3 regions of the Halomonas sp. 7T genome follow, and region 3 is predicted to be linked to each of the others. Evidence: predicted binding sites of a transcription regulator. Region 3 holds the regulator's gene; each other region holds the start of a gene.

Region 1 (5,740 bases), 530 kb from region 3:
ATGTTCATGGCCTTCATAAGCGCTGGCATTGGCGACTTCACTCGCGGGGTCAAAGGCTAACACCGTAAACGCGTTAGTCGTGATCAGCTTATCTGCCGCGCCTGTTTGAATCAGCTTGGCGCGATTATCCAACACCACCACTTTGCTGCTTAGTTGCCAGTCAAAATCCAGCGTTGGCTTAGGCGCAGCCGGCGCTATTACTTTTTGCTGCACTGCTTGGGGCGGTGCTACATAAGCCTCAGATGAGAACTTGGGCTTGGCGGCGGTGCCTGCTAAGCGGTGTTTGTGTTGCTTGCGCTGTGGTACAAGAAAATCCTTATTTCCTGCCTTTTGAGCGACCAGCGGCGCTAGAGCTTGCGTTAAACGCTTGGTGCTTACGCTGAGATGATGCTTTTCACGCCCTACTCGTGCTGCTCGTTCTGCATAGGTTTGGTAGTGCGCTTCATCATCGTAAAAGGCGGTAACGGCTTCTACCAGGGGGGTAAGTTCTTCATTGCTGAGCAGGTGTTGGTAGGGCTGTTCATAGCAGGCTTCGGGGAAATCAAGCTTGATGCCCGCATCGTCAATCATTTCCGGCATACCGCCACGGTTGGTGATAATGGCGGGAATGCCATTGAGCATGGCTTCTGCCAGCACGCGGCCTGAACTTTCCCACCAGAGGCTGGGGGCTAGCAGCACCCGAGTTCGGCTGTATGGCTCGCGCATATCGCTGGTATTGGGCGTAACAAACACATTGGGCAAACTGCTCCGCTCTTCTCCCAATTGGCGTGTAACCGTATTTAGCACCTGTTGCCAGTCAGCGCGGGCTTCTACCACCTCAATTTCAATGTCCGGCCGGGTGTGTTCTAGCTGTAGCGCCAGCTGAACAACAATGCTTGCACCTTTTTCAAACGAGGGGTTTACAAACAGCAGTCGCTTAGGTTGGTGGTGTTCGGCTACAAACTGCTGTGAATCGATAAACTTACCCAACGGTGTGGCTACAAAACCCACCGTTTCACGGTACATGCGCGCGGTTGCTTGGCTATCGCACAGCACTAGATCAACATCCCGGCACCAGCGGGGCGATTTATAGTTGCCGTTGGCCAGATAAAAGGCGGTAGGGATGTCGCGCGCCCGTGCTTCATCGGCAATTAGCAGCTCTAGCGGCTGCCCACCGTAAAACCAAACAATGTCTGGTTTAAAGCTATCTAGCAGGTAAATGTATTGGCGGTGCCAGTTATCTTCTACCGTTGCGCTAATGTTCGCCCGATAGGTACTTTTACTTACAATCAGCTGGTGAGTAAGCGACCCATCTTCAACTTCAACCATGTGGCCATCGGCTTGCAATGTCAGTGCCATTGATTGAAATAGCTGAGCGCCTTGAGGATGGTCAAACACCGTCGCACCCAGTATTTCAACCTCATAACCTGCTTTTACTAACTGCTTGAGCATTTGCCGCACTGTCATGCTGGCGCCGCTAGAGGTATCTAATAAGCAAAAGGCATTAGCCCAGAGTATGCGAGGCTTACGTTTTTGCGCCGCCGAAGCAGGTGTTTTTTTAGCCATTCCAAACCTATCCCATGTGTTTTCAGGCTGATGCCTTTCAGCTTGATGCTACGCGAAAGGTATTAGGCTGAAAATGAAAAAAACCGGCCCTAAAGGAGGCCGGTTCATTGTATTACTTAGGGATAAAGCGTGAACTCTATCCAGTCTAAGCCTTAGATTAACCCAACAGAGAAAGAACGTTCTGCGGCAGCTGGTTAGCCTGTGCCAATACAGACGTACCGGCCTGTTGCAGAATCTGCGCGCGAGTCATATTGGCTACTTCCGTTGCGTAGTCAGCATCTTCGATGCGTGAGCGTGCAGCAGAAAGGTTAGTTTCATTAGTCTGCAGGTTAGTAATGGCAGACTCAAAACGGTTCTGTACCGCACCCAGCTCGGAACGCAGGCTATCAACCATGGCGAGCGCATCGTCCAGAGTAGACAGCGGATTTTCGGTTGCATCACCAGCAGTCGTCTCATCGGTAGTCAGCTGCCCACCGCTTACATATACGGTCGCACCCACTTCCTGCTCGTACTTAGTACCTGCCATGGTGTTAGAACCATCTGTATCGGCTAGCGTATAGGTACCTGCTACTGTTACTTCGCCAGTTTCATCATTAACATTGTATTCAGTACGGAAGCCTGCAACAGTCGTCAATGCATCGTTGCCATCAACATATGTATCGTCTGAAGTGGTTCCGCCAGCGGTGATATTGACTGCACGCTCAGCAAAACCGTCACCCAGAGTTACGGTTGAATCAGCAGTTGCTTGTGTCAAAGCCGCTTCAACTTGAGCGGTACTAGCAGTATCACTGAAAGTGATAGTTCCATCACCTTGGCCGACGTATTCGGTACCGTCGATGTTAAGCGTATTACCATCAGAAGCCGTTGTTGCCACAAGGTTTTCAATAGTAGCAGCTTGAGCGCCAGCACCACTGTTGTTAGTTAGCTCACCAGTCGCAGTGATATAAGCAGCTTCACCATTGAGGGTAACTGCTCCAGTGGAGGTAATTTCAAAAGTCGCAGTATCGCCACCAGCAACTTCATAGGTACCCGTTTTGGTGCCGTTAGCAGGAGTAAAGTTTTGGGACTGTGCAAAATCAGCGGCTTCAGTACCGCCACCAGAAGCAGTAACATTATTATTGAACGAAAAATTACCAGAATCCGCGTTAAAAGTATAAGTAGCGGTCGTTGTAGCGCCACTTACTGCGACTGTATTACCATCTTGCATGTTGCTAAGCAGGTCTTCGAACTTAGCAGCATCATGATTGGTTACAACACCCCATTCACCACCACCACTAGCAAGCGCTTCTGTACCACCATTTGCTTGGATATTGGTAACTGTTGCAGTGGCATTATCCGACTCACCACTACCGTTAACATTGAATCCGTTCAAGCCAAGGGTACTTGCAGTAATTTGTTGTAAATTTACTGAAATTGTTTGGCCATCATCAGCGCCTACTTGAATGCTCAGACCATTATCGCTAGAGAGTACCTTAGTGCCGTTGAAATCAGTTTCAGCAGAAATACGGTCAATTTCCGCCATGCGCTGGTTGATTTCGTCTTGGATAGAATCCAAGTCGGAAGCGCTGTTGGTACCATTCTGAGCTTGGACAGTCAGTTCCCGCACGCGCTGCAAGTTATCGTTTACTTGGTTCAAACCACCTTCAGCGGTTTGCGCGATGGAAATACCATCATTAGCGTTACGCTGCGCTTGGCCCAAACCAGTAATTTGAGACGTGAATCGGTTGGCGATGGCTTGACCCGCCGCATCATCTTTAGCGCTGTTGATGCGCAGGCCAGAGCTCAGACGCTCCATAGAGGTCTGCAGCGCGTTTTGTGATTTGGACAGGTTGGACTGGCCAATCATGGAGGTAATGTTGGTATTGATCACTGACATGGTGTGATTCTCCTTGCGTTAACACTGGCCTTGAAGGCCCGCTTTTCGGCCACTGTGTGCGCCGTTGTTATAGATAACGGCCTGATGCGGAGAACCTTTAGGGGCAATCGTAAAAAAAGTTGTAAAACTTGGTAACAGGGGTTGTAGGTTTTTCATTATAGGGTGTGAGGCCGCTTCAAAACCCGAGATTGCTTCACTGCGTTCAATGAAAGGGACTCCTCCCCTCTCGAAGCTTCAGAGAGCTACATTGATAGTTAAACCACATCAATGCGGAGGGGAAGAGTCATGAACAAGCATAAGACGATTGGTATTGATCTGGCAAAACGTGTTTTTCAAGTGTGTGTGGTCGACACTCGCCACCCGCGTGTTCAGGTCAATAAAGAGCTTAAACGGCATCAGGTCTTGGATTTTATGCGTCGCCAACCGGCCTGTCGGGTGTTCATGGAAGCGTGCGGCGGATCCCACTATTGGGCACGACAACTGCAGGCTCTTGGTCATACCGTTGCCCTTATTTCGCCCCAGTTTGTGACGCCTTTTCGCAAAGGGCATAAGACCGATGCGAATGACGCGCTCGCCATCGTAGAGGCTGGATTGCGCCCAGACATGCGCTTCGTACCACTCAAAAGCGTCGAGCAGCAGGATATTCAGAGCCTGCACCGCATCCGGGAAAGGTACATTCATCAGCGCACCCAAGTGATCAATCAAGTGCATGGCCTGTTGCAGGAGTACGGGATTATCAGCGGTCGTGGTCAGAAAGCATTAAAACAACGTGTTTGGCGCGTGTTAGAAGATGCCGACAACGAACTCTCGACGCTGATGCGTGACTTAATTGCGGAGCAAATGGCGGAGCTGGAGCGGCTCAACGAGCGTATCCAGTCATTGGATAAGCGGGTGGAGCAGATGAGTCGCGCTATGATGCCTTGTCACCAACTGCTGGCGATTGAGGGCGTGGGACCCGTGGTTGCTACACAGCTTTATAGCGCACTTGGTAACGGCGAAGCCTTCAAGAAAGGGCGCCAAGCGTCAGCCTATTTGGGGCTAACGCCGAAGCAACACAGCAGTGGTGGTACTGCGAGTATCAGGGGCATTGGCCGAACAGGGCAGGTCTCACTGAAAGCGGCTCTGATACGCGGCGCACACTCGGTCATCAACCGTGTAGGTGACAAACAGGATGGTAAAAGCCGTTGGCTGCGCGCCCTGGTCGCTCGCGTTGGCAAAAACAAAGCGGCGGTCGCGTTAGCGAACAAGACCGTGCGAACCGCCTGGGCGGTTCTGCACAGTGGTCAATCCTATTGTAAAGAGCTTAATGAAAGATCCGCTCTGATGGCGAGTTAAATACTAGTGCCATCAGAGCTTAAGAGCCGACAGGCGGCTACCTTGTTGCCGAGCAACGATAGATGAAAAACAGGTCAGACCGACCCTCTCAAAACCTGCTCATTGCGATGGCTGAAAAAGCCTAGCGTTCGTTGAGGAGAGAAGGTGCGCGACGTTCATCAGGGTCAGGGGATAGCCTCCCCATCGAGAGACCGACTATACGCACGCATCGGCTTATGTTTTTCAGACATCGGCGCTTGCAACCGGGGAGGAGTCCCTATACGCAATGACAGACAAGGCAGCGTCCAACCCCGAGGTTGCTTCACTGCGTTCATCGACAGATGAGGCAGCGTTTTACGTCCATTTCCATTCCACCGAATAGGACAAAATGCCTATGGCGTTTTTGCGCATAAAATACATAATGGAATAACATTATATCTAAATAATATATGTTAGCGTTCACTGAAGGAGCACCCATGCAAACGCCACCCGTATTGACACAGCACGTGACGCGCAGAACGTTATTAAAAACCGGCGCGGGATTGGGCGCCGCTAGCCTGCTACCGCTTAGCGGGTTGTCGGCGAATACGCTGCGAACGCAGGCACGCATCGTGATTCTGGGTGGCGGTGCAGCGGGGTTGGCGATGGCAAACCGGCTCGCCCAGCGGCTTCAGGGCGGCACCATTACGCTGGTGGAGCCGCGCGAGACGCACCACTACCAGCCGGGCTGGACGCTGGTGGCGTCCGGCGTGTGGAACGCGGCGAAAACCATGCGCCCTAACGCGCAGTTTATGCCCCGTGGCGTTGAGTGGGTGCGTGACCACACGGCCAGCATTGATGCTGATAACAAGCGCATCACGCTGGCGGGGGGTGAAACCCGTGAGTACGACTTCTTAATTGTGGCGACCGGCATTCAGCTGAATTACCACTTAATTGACGGCATGTCGCCAGAGCTGGTTGGCCAGCATGGCATTGGCAGCGTGTACGCCAGCATTGAGGGCGCCA
Region 2 (5,740 bases), 220 kb from region 3:
CTGATTAAGCAGCACTACGGCTACGAACAGCGCTGCGAGCTGGTGGCGTTAATGTGGCAGTTAGCCTGGGCAGACGGCAATATCGACCCGCTTGAAGAGCACCGTATACGGCGGCTTGCAGATCTGCTGCACGTGAGCCATAGCGACTTTATTCGCTTCAAATTACAGGCGCAGGAGCAGCATAACCACAATGTATAACCGCAGCGAAGACACGACGTTAATGGATTTAATTGAATCCATAGAAACGCTGGAAAAGGGAGCTTCCCGGGTCAGCGTCGACGATGTGGTGAGTGCCGTAGGCAGACGCTCTTTTGGGCCGTTATTACTTGTCGCGGGATTAATTACGTTAGCGCCGATTATCGGTGATATACCTGGCATGCCGACACTGATGGCCGTCCTTGTGCTGCTGGTTTCGGTACAGTTACTGGCTGGACGTGAAGCGTTCTGGCTGCCCGGTTTTCTGCTAAAACGCTCTTTTTCTCGGCAAAAATTTAACAAGGGTCTTCAACTGATGAAGAAGCCTGCCCGCTGGGTGGACGGCCTTTTGCGCGTGCGTTTACCCTGGCTCACAGGCTATATCGGCATTCGCGTGACGGCCCTGGTTTGCCTAATGATTGCTTTAGCGATGCCCCCAATGGAATTCATTCCCTTCTCTGCCAACGGCGCTGGCTTGGCGCTGGTGCTGCTCGGGTTAGGGCTGGTCGCGCGTGATGGCCTCGTGTTACTGCTGGGATTGGCGCTGTTTGGCGCTACCTGCACATTAATCGCGATGAATGTTTAATAAGGAGCCTGACATGGCTGATGCTTCACCACCCACACCCCCTAAACGGCCGGATGAGCAGAAGCGCTGGGAGCGGCGCATTGAAACCGCGCTATGGAACTCGCGTTTTCTTGTCATGCTGGCAGTGGTACCAAGCCTATTGGGCTCGCTAGTGTTGTTTATAGTCGGCACACTGGATATTTTAACCGTGGTGGGCGACGTATTCCGCTACTACCTAGTTGATAGCTCTATCGATATCCACGATACCTTGGTGCCCGACATAATTATCGCTGTTGATGTTTATTTAATTGCGATTGTGCTGCTCATTTTCGGGCTGGGCATCTATCGTCTATTTGTCTCTCGTATCGACCAGGCAGAAGTCCGTTCTCCAATGCATCCGTTTAACGTAGGCTCGCTGGATCAACTCAAGGACAAAATTGCTCGTGTGGTGATTTTGGCAGTGATTATCGAGTTTTTCCGAGCGGTAGTTGATATCCGCTTTAGTACGCCGCTGGAGGCAATTTACTTGGCACTTTCGGTGCTGGCCCTCGCCGCAGCGCTTTACTTAATGAGTTTGGGACATAAAGACGAGTAGCTACTCCCCTTCCAATAGGCCAATCAACAGCTGGTTTAGCCGCTGCTGAAACTGCCCGCCGGGAGAGGGTGGCGTTGGATCAGACGTCATGACCACCGTCATTTCCCGCTCGGGGATTACATAGAGCGCCTGACCACCGTAGCCCCTGCCGTAATACACCGGTACATCCGCAAGCGTCGTAATAAACCATCCAAAGCCGTAACCATCACCTGTCCACTGAGATTCTCCTCTGGCTGTCCAAGAGTCTTCAACCCAGCCTTCCGGCAGCACCCGCTGTCCCTCTCCGCTGTCATCAAAGACCATGCCATCGTTACGATATAGCTCGCCGATCTCTATTAATGCCCTGGGCGAAAGCTGCATATCGTTGCCGCCAAAGTAAATGCCCTGGGGATCCTGCAGCCAGGGAGGAATGGCAATATTTAGCGGCTCACCCAACAAACGCTGCGCAAGGGCGTGGGTGGTATCACCGCTCGCTTGGGTAAGCGCGGCAGAAAGCAAATGGCTGGTGCCTGTTGAATACAGCATGCGACCGCCGGGTTCATCCACAAACGGGCGGGAGAGTGCGTTATTCACCCAGTTGTTGCTAGCGACCCAAGCGCTGTAGTTACTACCTGAGGTGCGCTCCAACCCGGCTTGTTGGGCCAGCAAGTGCGCCACGGTAATCTCATTCACCTGCGGATCAACGCCATTTGGCAACTGGCCTAGCAGTGCCACCATGGTTTGCTCGGTAGATTCAATCACCCCTGCCTCAATGGCCGCGCCGGTGACCGCTGCGAGTACGGTTTTGGAAAGCGATTTGATATTGGTAGGTGCAGAAACGCCAGGGCCACCCTGATGACGTTCGTGAACAATGCGGCCCTGGTGAGCGACAACAACCGCATGCACACGGTCTAGCGCCGCCGTTTGCTGGTCGAGCGTGTTGAGCGCTCTGGCGCTAGGTGCCTGAGCTGCCGCCACAGCGCTTAACAAAAGTGAAATAGCGCCACAGGAAATCACCTGACAAAATAAACGCATCGTAGCACCTCGATAAGACAAGTGGCGGAGCAAGCAAAGGTTCGAGGCTAAGATGTCAAAGAGGTTCCATCACGAAAAGGGTGAGTATTACGCAAAAAGCGGAAAAGCCTGCTAGCCTTTGGGAGTCAGCTTCAAAGTAAGCAACCTTTTGATTTATCGGAAACGCAATAAGCAAGGAGTGCCGTCATGCGTAGCATTATTTATATCGTAGGCTTAGTTGTAGTGGTTTTATTTATTCTGTCGCTGCTCGGCCTGCGTTAACTTAGTACGTTCTGTTTAAGCCATTAATTAATCGCCCGCAGCTAGTTGATTTTAACTAGTATCTGCGGGCGTTTTGCATACTAAATAACGTTTTTAGTAGAAACGGCGTTACATACTGACATCCAGCCAGTAAGTGCTAAGCACAATCTGCCGCGCCTTGACCAAACATATCGAACATCATCTCCCGCCCCATCGCGGTGAGCACAAAACGCTGATAATCATTAAATTCTGCTGCTTCGCTCTCTGTCAGCACCTGCTGGCAAGTTTGCCAGTTATCATGCTGCGCGCTCAGTTGATTAAGCTCGCGCTGAGTGAGGCCGCGTTGAGGTAAAGTGAGGGTCTCAAGCACATAGCCGTTGTCGTAAAGCAGTTCGGCAACGGTGGAGAGACAATGGCGAAGGCTGCGCTGCACATGGTAAGCGGCTGTTGCCACTGGGGGGGCGGGCTGAAACACCGGGGAGGACATAGTTTTCTCCTGCAAACAGAACCAAAACGGGCTTGCTGCAGTGCATTATAAAGCAATCAGAGTGTTAGACCAAGGTCTAAAAATAGCAGGCTGCAAGGCTGTGCTTTACATACGGTAACTATTAAATGCTTAAAATTTGCCTTTACTGCTTAAGTTTAGGGTTTAATAGCCGATATATTAAGTTATTACTCGACTTCAACATATAAGTAGCGTCAAAGCAGTAGAGGGCGTTAAAAAAAGGACGATATCGTATGGCTTCCATTTCATCACTTGGCATTGGCTCAGGGCTAGACCTAAATGGTTTACTGGATCAGTTGCAGGAGGCTGAGCGGGGCAAGCTGGAACCCATAGAGCGTCAACTGGAAACCCAGCAAACGAAAATTTCTGCCTATGGGCAGCTAAAGAGCGCGCTCTCACAGTTTCAAACGGCCTCAGCGGCGCTAAATGATAGCTCGCTCTATGAGAGCCTCTCTACCAATGTAGGCGGAGAAGCCATTACCGCCACAGCAGATGGTGAAGCGCAGCCCGGCAGCTACAACGTAACGGTCGATCAATTAGCGACGGCGGGCACATTAGCCACGGGGCGTATCAATGCATCAGATGTTCAGTTAGTTGATGCTGACACCATTCTGACATTGAATTTCACAGGCCAAGAGCAAGATAGCGTCAATATCAACGTTAAACAGGGCGATAGTCTGGAAGATATCCGCGATGCCATTAATGCCAAGGAGGGCAGTGGCGTTTTGGCGTCAGTGATCAATGATGGTGAAGGTTATCGCTTGACTCTTAGTTCGTCTGAAACCGGTGCTGATGCATCGATTTCAAGCAGCAATTTCAATGATGTTATCAATGTTACCCCCACTGATACTGAGGTCATTCAGACTGGCCAAAATGCCTCATTAAATGTTAACGGCATTACTATCACAAGCCCCACCAACCAAGTTGACGGAGCGATTCAAGGCGTGACGCTCAATCTTCAGGCTGAAGGTGATAGCACCGTAGCGGTAGAGCAAGATACTCGCGCTGTGCGTGAAGCGATTACCGGCTTTGTCGATGCCTACAATGATCTGAAAGGCACCATGGGCGAACTCACCAGCTTTAACGCAGAAACAGGTGCTGCAGGCGAGCTTTTAGGTGATAGTGCCGTGCGCACGGTAGAGTCTCGTTTACGTAGCGTGCTGAGTGGCGGTGTAGAAGGCCAGTTCTCCATGCTCACTGATATCGGTATTTCGCTGCAGCGAGACGGCACGCTGGAAATTGATAGCGGCAAGCTAGACGATGCCATTGCTAACAATCAGGATGCTCTCTCGGCCTTCTTTGCAGGTAGTGCGGATAATGAGGGCATGGCAGGCCAGGTTAACCAAACCCTTGAGCAGTTGTTAAGCTCTAACGGAACGGTGACAGGCGCTATTTCTGGCGCTGAAAACCGTTCGGAGTCGTTGGTAGAGCGTTACACGCGTATGGAGCAATCCATCGAGCAGACCATTTCACGCTACCGTACTCAGTTTGGTCAGTTGGATGGCATGATTGCCCAAATGAATCAAACCAGTGATTACCTCACTCAACAGTTTGACGCCCTAGATGCGCAGTTGGGCCGTCGTTAATCGCGGCTAGCCATCATCTGAAACGCCTGCGCTAAGCAGGCGTTTTTATTTGATAGACTTAACTCTTTCTTTGAAAGCCTGAAAAAGCGCTAAAGGTGTACGCGTTTCGGTCGATAGAGATACTATCTGCCTTTCTGGTGCGCACGCAATATGACAGCGTGCGCCGTTTTAGTTGTTGAAAATGGCTTTTTGACTTAGCCGTGGTTTAGCTTTTGCACTGAGGAAACCCTGCATGGCGACAATAACCTCTCTTGGCGTTGGTTCTGGCCTTGATCTAACAGGGCTGCTTGATCAGCTTCAAGCGGCTGAGCGGGGCAAACTCGCGCCGATAACACTTCAGAAAAAACAGCAGCAGGCGAAAATTTCTGCCTTTGGACAGCTGCAAACCTCGCTGAATGCGTTTCAAGATTCGGTTGCGAAAATCAACGACCCTAAGCTTTACCAAAGCCTTTCTGCCAGCGTGCGGGGTGATGCTGTTAAAGCGACGACCACGGCTAGTGCCTTGCCTGGCAGCTACCGGGTGGAAGTCTCGCAACTTGCTACCTCCGGCACGCTAGCCTCTAGCAGGATTACTGAAGGAAAAGATGAAGCGCTAGACCTGCAAGGCGCCACCGCGATGCGGCTCAATTTTGGTAGCGGCGATTCTGTCGATATCGACATTGCCCCCGGCAGCAGCCTTTCCGCGATTCGTGATGCCATTAACGCCAACAAAGAGTCTGGTGTTAACGCCACTATTATCAACGACGGCCAAGGCTACCGACTGGCGCTAAGTTCTAAAGAGACGGGGGAAAAAGCTTCTATTGATGGCTTTAGTTTTATTGATGCTAGCCAAGACCCTGTGGCAGCGGTGGCAGGCCCCTTCACAGAAGGTGCTGGCACCCAGAACAGTGGTAAAGACGCCGAGCTAAAAGTAAACGGCATTACCATTACCAGTGCCAAAAATCAGATTGAAGGGGCCATTCAGGGCGTCACCCTCAACTTGGCCGAGTTAAGCATTGCCGAAGGTGAAGCCGCCGCCAGCACCATTAACGTAGAGCGCG
Region 3 (5,740 bases):
AGACCGCGCCGTAACGTTTAGCCGCCACCAGTTCAGCATCGATGGCTTGCTCAATGCGGTAGCGGTTCCACACCTGGGTCAGCGGATCAAAATGCGCCAGCTGCTCTAAGCGCTGATTGGCTTCGGCCAGCGCTTTGCGTTCGCACTCCAGGTACATATTAAGCGTGCTGATTTCGTAAGCCGAAATTGCCAGCGTTAGGTCTTCACCCAAGTCCACCGCCGCCAGGCGCTCAACCCGCTGCCACGCCTCGCTTTTACCCACCACTTCTTCATGCCATGCCGACGAGGGGGTGGCCAACGCCGCCTCCTGCGGAAACGTTTTAGGCTGCATTGCCCAGTAGAGACTTTCTATCTGTTCCGGACGAAAAAACAGCAGCCAACCTCGTTGAGCAGGATTAACAGGCAGAGGAACCGCGAGCACACCACACTGCTGGGGCATGGACAGCGACGCGGTGAGCGGCTCTTTCGATATATGACGGGTGCACCACGGCCCGCTGTGGGCATGGGCTTTATCCAAACGCTTCACTAGCTGGCTAATGGTCTCTGGAGCCGGCGTATTGCCGGCCTGAAAAACGCTGCTCTTCGCCCATAGTGCCACGCCGTGGGAGCGAAACAGGGCCATCCAGGTATCCGCCTGGTCAGCTAACAGCTGCTGTGGGCTTTGCGGCTCGACGCGCGCCTTCGTTGAAAGTGCCAAACTATCCTGCACGCGCTGTAAATAGCGGGCTTCTTGACGTGCCCGCAGCAGCAGCAGGCGCTGAGTCGCCATTTGCACCAGCATGCGCACCGCATCCCGCACGGGAGGGGGTACCGGATGAGGCGTCGCCGAATGACAAAACAGCAGCCCCCATAGCCCCGTATCACTCTGCATAGCAACGCTTAATGTTCCGCGCACGCCGAGACGTCGAAGATAACGTTGACGCTCTGGAGCAGGCGCACGCAAAAAACTGTCGTTAAGAGCAACAGGGCAGTCCCTGGGGACTAAATGCTCCCCCGGCGCAGCGACATCTTCAATGAGGCGCACCGGATGGCGCTCATAGGCAAGACGTAGAGAAAGGGGGAAATCACTGGCGGGAAAACGTTGGCCAAGCAGCGTCGGTAGGTTGTCATCGCGCGCTTCGGCGACAATAAGACCGTGCCAGTCGCTGTCAAAATGGCAGATCGTCACACGGTCATGACCGGTCAGCTCTTGAACAGTCCGCACCAGGTAGTCGAGCAGCTCTTCTTGGTGGCTCGCTTCTGTCAGCCTCAGCAAGCGATCATTCACGGTGCCTAATAGACGCCGTTTAGCGATAGGTGTGAGTGGTTCAACTTCCACCACAACGTAGGCGCCTGAACGGTAGGCATAAAGCTGAAAACGCGTTGCACTCGCCGGACGCGTAAAGGTTAACGGCCCAGCTAGACGTTGTTGGCCTTTTAGTTCCCGGCGCAGCCGCTGGCTCAAGCGCTTACCCAGTACACCCGACAGCGTTTGAACACGGTCGTGGGTAACGGCCGTGCCAACGAGTGCCGCCAGGTTGCTACTGACAGCTTGAATCCGCCAACTGTCCGCATCCAGCACCAGCAGTGCGCCAAACGACTGAAGTAAAGGGTGATACTTCGACACAAAAATAGCCTCGAAAAAATCTATTCACCCTCAAGCTGCTGTTTTAGCAACAGCTCAACGCGACGATTGGCTGCTCTACCTTCTAGCGTCGCGTTGCTTTCCATGGGTTGGGTATCGGCATATCCGACCGCCCGCATTCGTGAAACAGCGATTCCCTGGCGTTCAAGGTGGCGAACAACCGCAATCGCGCGACCTACAGAAAGCTCCCAATTCGACGGGAATCGTGACGTAGCAATGGGTATATTATCAGTATGTCCTTCTACCGAAATTTGACCTTCAAAAGCCTCAAGCGTGGCTGTCAGGCTTTCTAGCACATTTTGCCCTTGGGGCGTGAGCACAGCATCGCCACTGGGGAACAAAAGGCTATCATCGATACGCAGGGTGACGCCTTCCCGGCCCTGGGAAACGCTGACACCAGGAATGTTTAGCCCCGCCATTTGTGGCCGCAGCCCTTGATGACGCGGCTTGATACCCGTGGCCAGGGTCGCAAGGGGCAGCGATGTAATCGCGCTGGCCAAGCGCATGTTGTCGCTATCCGATGCCTCCCCGCCCCCTGGTGGCGTTAACGCCAGCAGTAGCACAAACAGGGTGATCAACAGCGTTAAAACGTCCAGATAGCTCGTTAACCAGCTCTCATCCCCCTCGCCTTCGGCAATGGGCATTTCCAGCGCATGACGGGCTTCACTATTCAGCATGGCGCTACCCTTTTGTCGATGGGCTAGGCGCTTCGCGCGGCTTCACGTTAGCGTCGCGGATTTCATCGTGGTAGTTAGCAACAAATGAGTTCAGTGTTTCTTCAATAAACGAAGGCAGGCGGCGCTTGGTAATCAGCGATATGCCTTCGAGCACCATGTTCATGGTGATAAGGCGCTCTTCGGTGCGCCGCTCCAGCTTAACGGCAACCGGCTTAAACACTAAGTTGGCGAGCAAAATGCCATAAAACGTGGTGAGCAAGGCAACGGCCATGCGCGGTCCAATGACTTCTAGGTCGCCTGCATCCATGACTTCAAGCATATTGACCAACCCCACCAAGGTGCCAATCATGCCAAAAGCAGGCGCATAGGTGGCCATCGTGCGGAAAATTTGTGCCTCTGCATGTTCTCGCGCTTTTAACCGTGCGATGCGCCAGCGCAGCATATCGAAAATCTCATCCTCTTTGGTATTCGCAATCACCAGCTGAATACCCGTGCGTAGAAATGGATTTCGGGTATGTTCTAGCTCTTTTTCCACCGCTCGCACGTCGCCTTTAAACCATAGCCGAGACATCGATACCAGCTCATTAATGTCGTCTCGCACGTAGGTGTTTTCACGACGAAACACTAAACCGACCAAGCGCACGACCCTGAGCACTTCTTTCAGTGGGTAGCTGATAAACGTCGCCGCCAGCGTGCCGGTGATGACAATCGCAAGGCCTGGCAAATTCAGAAAGCTTTCGGGGGACTCTGCGGTAAAAAACAGTACGCTGACAAGCAGTAGGATGCTGGCAGATATACCGATTAGCGTAGATGGATTCATCAACGGCTCCTCGCCGGGTTCAAATACGTGAGTGAGAGATTAATGGGCATCGTGCAGGCGGGCGCGTAAACGGCTAACAGCCTGACTATGCAGCTGGGAAACACGCGACTCCGTCACGCCCAGCACAGCACCCACCTCTTTTAAATTCATCTCTTCTTGGTAGTACAGCGCCATTAACAGCTTTTCTCGCTCGGGCAGCGCCTCAATCGCTTCAATCAGGGCTTGCCGCTGCTGGGCACCCAGCAGCTGGTCAAACAGCCTATTGCCAGCGTCGCCGCCGCTAGGCTCTCCACCCTCTCCGACAAGCTCTTCAAACGGCAGCAGCTGGCCGCTATTGGTATCATTAAGCAGCTGCTGATAGTCGCTAAGCGGCATCCCTAAGTCACGGGCAATCTCCCCCTCGTCGGGCGCGCGGCCTAGCTGTTGCTCTAGCCGACGCACCGCCTCATCCATTGCCCTAGCCGAACGCCGCACGCTGCGGGGAAGCCAATCGCGCGTGCGTAGCTCGTCCATCATCGCGCCACGGATTCGCTGGCTAGCAAAGGTCGCAAAAGTCGCGCCCTGGGCCGCATCAAAACGCCCAAGGGCTTCTAATAACCCCACCATCCCCGCCTGGATCAGATCATCTAGCTCGATACTTGCGGGCAGTCTCACCTGCAGCGTTAAGGCCTGACGTCTCACCAGCGGCATGTATTGCGTTAACAGCTCACTCTGTTTGATCCTGCCTTGTGCTGTATACATCCTCGTGCCTCGCGGCTGAACTACTTGTTACTGGTAATTCACGATTGCTTGTAGCCCCTGTATCCGCACCGGCCGCTGGCCAGGCATTAAGGCAAAACGAAAATACAGCGGCGCATCGGCGTGCTTACCTGCCAATGCCAGGGTAGTGCCTCGCATGCTGTTCAGTGGAACGCACTGTTCTGGGTGGCATAGCCACGCATTGACCAGCGCCGCGGGTGGTGCCTCATACCGCCATTGAATCCTGTCGATGACGGCATTGCCCACTTGCGCTGCATTCGGTGCCACGATGGGGCCGCTGCTGCTGACCCTATCGCTCATGGCAACCATGACGCTGGGAACGTGACTGCTCCAACTGCCAGGCGCTGCCTGCACGTGACTGGCTAGCGCCATGGCGCTAAGCATTATCAGCAGAATCAGCGCGACAATTTTTAATTTCATTCTGCCTTGCTGGCGTTGTCGCTGCATAGGTTCCCCCGGTAACGCTGATAGGCAGTGGCCTCTGCCAATACCCGCTGACTTATGAGCGCTGCGGCTCCCTTATCGAGCAAGCAACAGCAGCTCGGTGTCTAAATAACTTGCGGCTGCTTCTCGCAAGTTATCGAGTAATCCTTGGCGTGGCAAGTGAGGTTCATGTAGCGCCAACAGGCGCTTTGGGCCTTTGTTGTCATGCACTTGCCGCAAAATTCGATACATGGACATAAACGCATCCGCATCGCTATTAACCCACAATGCCCAGCGTGAATAACGGGCCGATAGCAATGGGAGGTTAGCGGTTGCAGGATCAACCAAATGTATGTCCCAGTCATCAGGGTTTCCAGCCCAGCGACGCCCGAGCGCCGACCATTGGCTGAGGCGACTTTTGACTTTATTCACCTGATATTGATGGGAGGATAAGCCCACCACAACTAGCGGCTGCTTCACCGCTGGCGGTACCTCTACGGTAGGCTGCATCGCGGATACAGCATAAGCAGAAGCCGCTTCCTGTGAGACAGGTGCGGCGGGAGATGCCTCAGCCATTAGCGTATCTTCAGGCATTTCTCCACGCTGCTGGCGCTGTAAATCTGCCCATTTACGCAGCCCTGCCGCCTGATCCTGGCTGCTCATACCACGCCCTCTCGGCTAACGCTGCCTAGCTGGCGAATCGCATCACGGGCCATAAAGGCATGAATTAAGCCATCAAGCAAAGCGGTATCTCGCCGCTTCCGCTGGGTACCTAGCAGCAACATAATATCGGTACGCAGCGCCAAAGCAGCGTCATCGTCAGCACTGTCTAAATGCCCTGCCACGGCAGCAGCGCCGCTGGCCATTAGCAAGCGCACTTCTGTACTGATATCACCGCTATCGGCTTCTTTAAGCTGCTGCCATGCGCGCTTGGTCAAGGCAGTGACGCCTTCGCCTTGCAGCTGGGTCGCCAGCAGAGAAACTGCTTCTGCTCCCAACCGCACGGGGGTCACCCAATACCTTCGGGCAACGCGCTTAGCGCTTTCGGGGTCACGTATTTCACCGTACCAAGCGAGTAGCGCATTGCCCGCAGCGTCGGTCACCTCGGCGTAAGCACTCCATAGCTGCATCGGCTGACCACGGAAACGCACGCTGATATGGTGCGTCAGCGTGCTGTCGATAAACAGCTGGCGCTGAGCATAACGCGCGCCCTGGGAGTATACCCGCTGTCCGGCAGGCACTAGGCTGACCCAGGTCAGATGTTGGGCTTCAAGCCATGCCAGCGCCTCGGCATCAGGGAGTGCAGGCAGTAGATGAACCGCTACGCCGAGCGCGTCGCCTTGCGCTGCCAGACGGGGCTGCCAACCCGCGGGTTGACGATGCTGTAAGTATGGTAGCGCCGCCCAAGCCCCGTTGGCGTCTAGCCCCATATCGGGC

What was found. Region 3 encodes FliA, which starts transcription of late flagellar genes. Its sites were predicted from a motif close to CTAAAGTTNNNNNNNNNNCNGCCGATA; they were not measured.
Region 1: a site for FliA is predicted at 3,496-3,522, ahead of LOS15_RS15870 (flagellin). Genes of this name have one in related genera too.
Region 2: a site for FliA is predicted at 3,245-3,271, ahead of fliD (flagellar filament capping protein FliD). Genes of this name have one in related genera too.

What each region holds. Positions count from the first base shown of each region.
Region 1 is NZ_CP087112.1:3,382,096-3,387,835, reverse strand. Features, by position in the region: gene LOS15_RS15875 (TDP-N-acetylfucosamine:lipid II N-acetylfucosaminyltransferase) at 1-1,545, opposite strand, end outside; gene LOS15_RS15870 (flagellin) at 1,703-3,421, opposite strand; gene LOS15_RS15865 (IS110 family transposase) at 3,707-4,756, shown strand; gene LOS15_RS15860 (NAD(P)/FAD-dependent oxidoreductase) at 5,212-5,740, shown strand, end outside.
Region 2 is NZ_CP087112.1:2,635,928-2,641,667, reverse strand. Features, by position in the region: gene LOS15_RS12315 (TerB family tellurite resistance protein) at 1-198, shown strand, start outside; gene LOS15_RS12310 (exopolysaccharide biosynthesis protein) at 191-781, shown strand; gene LOS15_RS12305 (YqhA family protein) at 795-1,355, shown strand; gene LOS15_RS12300 (serine hydrolase domain-containing protein) at 1,356-2,369, opposite strand; gene LOS15_RS12295 (hypothetical protein) at 2,767-3,096, opposite strand; gene fliD (flagellar filament capping protein FliD) at 3,348-4,700, shown strand; gene fliD (flagellar filament capping protein FliD) at 4,933-5,740, shown strand, end outside.
Region 3 is NZ_CP087112.1:2,854,282-2,860,021, forward strand. Features, by position in the region: gene LOS15_RS13335 (sensor domain-containing diguanylate cyclase) at 1-1,606, opposite strand, end outside; gene LOS15_RS13340 (flagellar motor protein MotB) at 1,627-2,301, opposite strand; gene LOS15_RS13345 (motility protein A) at 2,306-3,121, opposite strand; gene LOS15_RS13350 (RNA polymerase sigma factor FliA) at 3,161-3,862, opposite strand; gene LOS15_RS13355 (flagellar protein FlhE) at 3,890-4,327, opposite strand; gene LOS15_RS13360 (hypothetical protein) at 4,400-4,966, opposite strand; gene flhF (flagellar biosynthesis protein FlhF) at 4,963-5,740, opposite strand, start outside.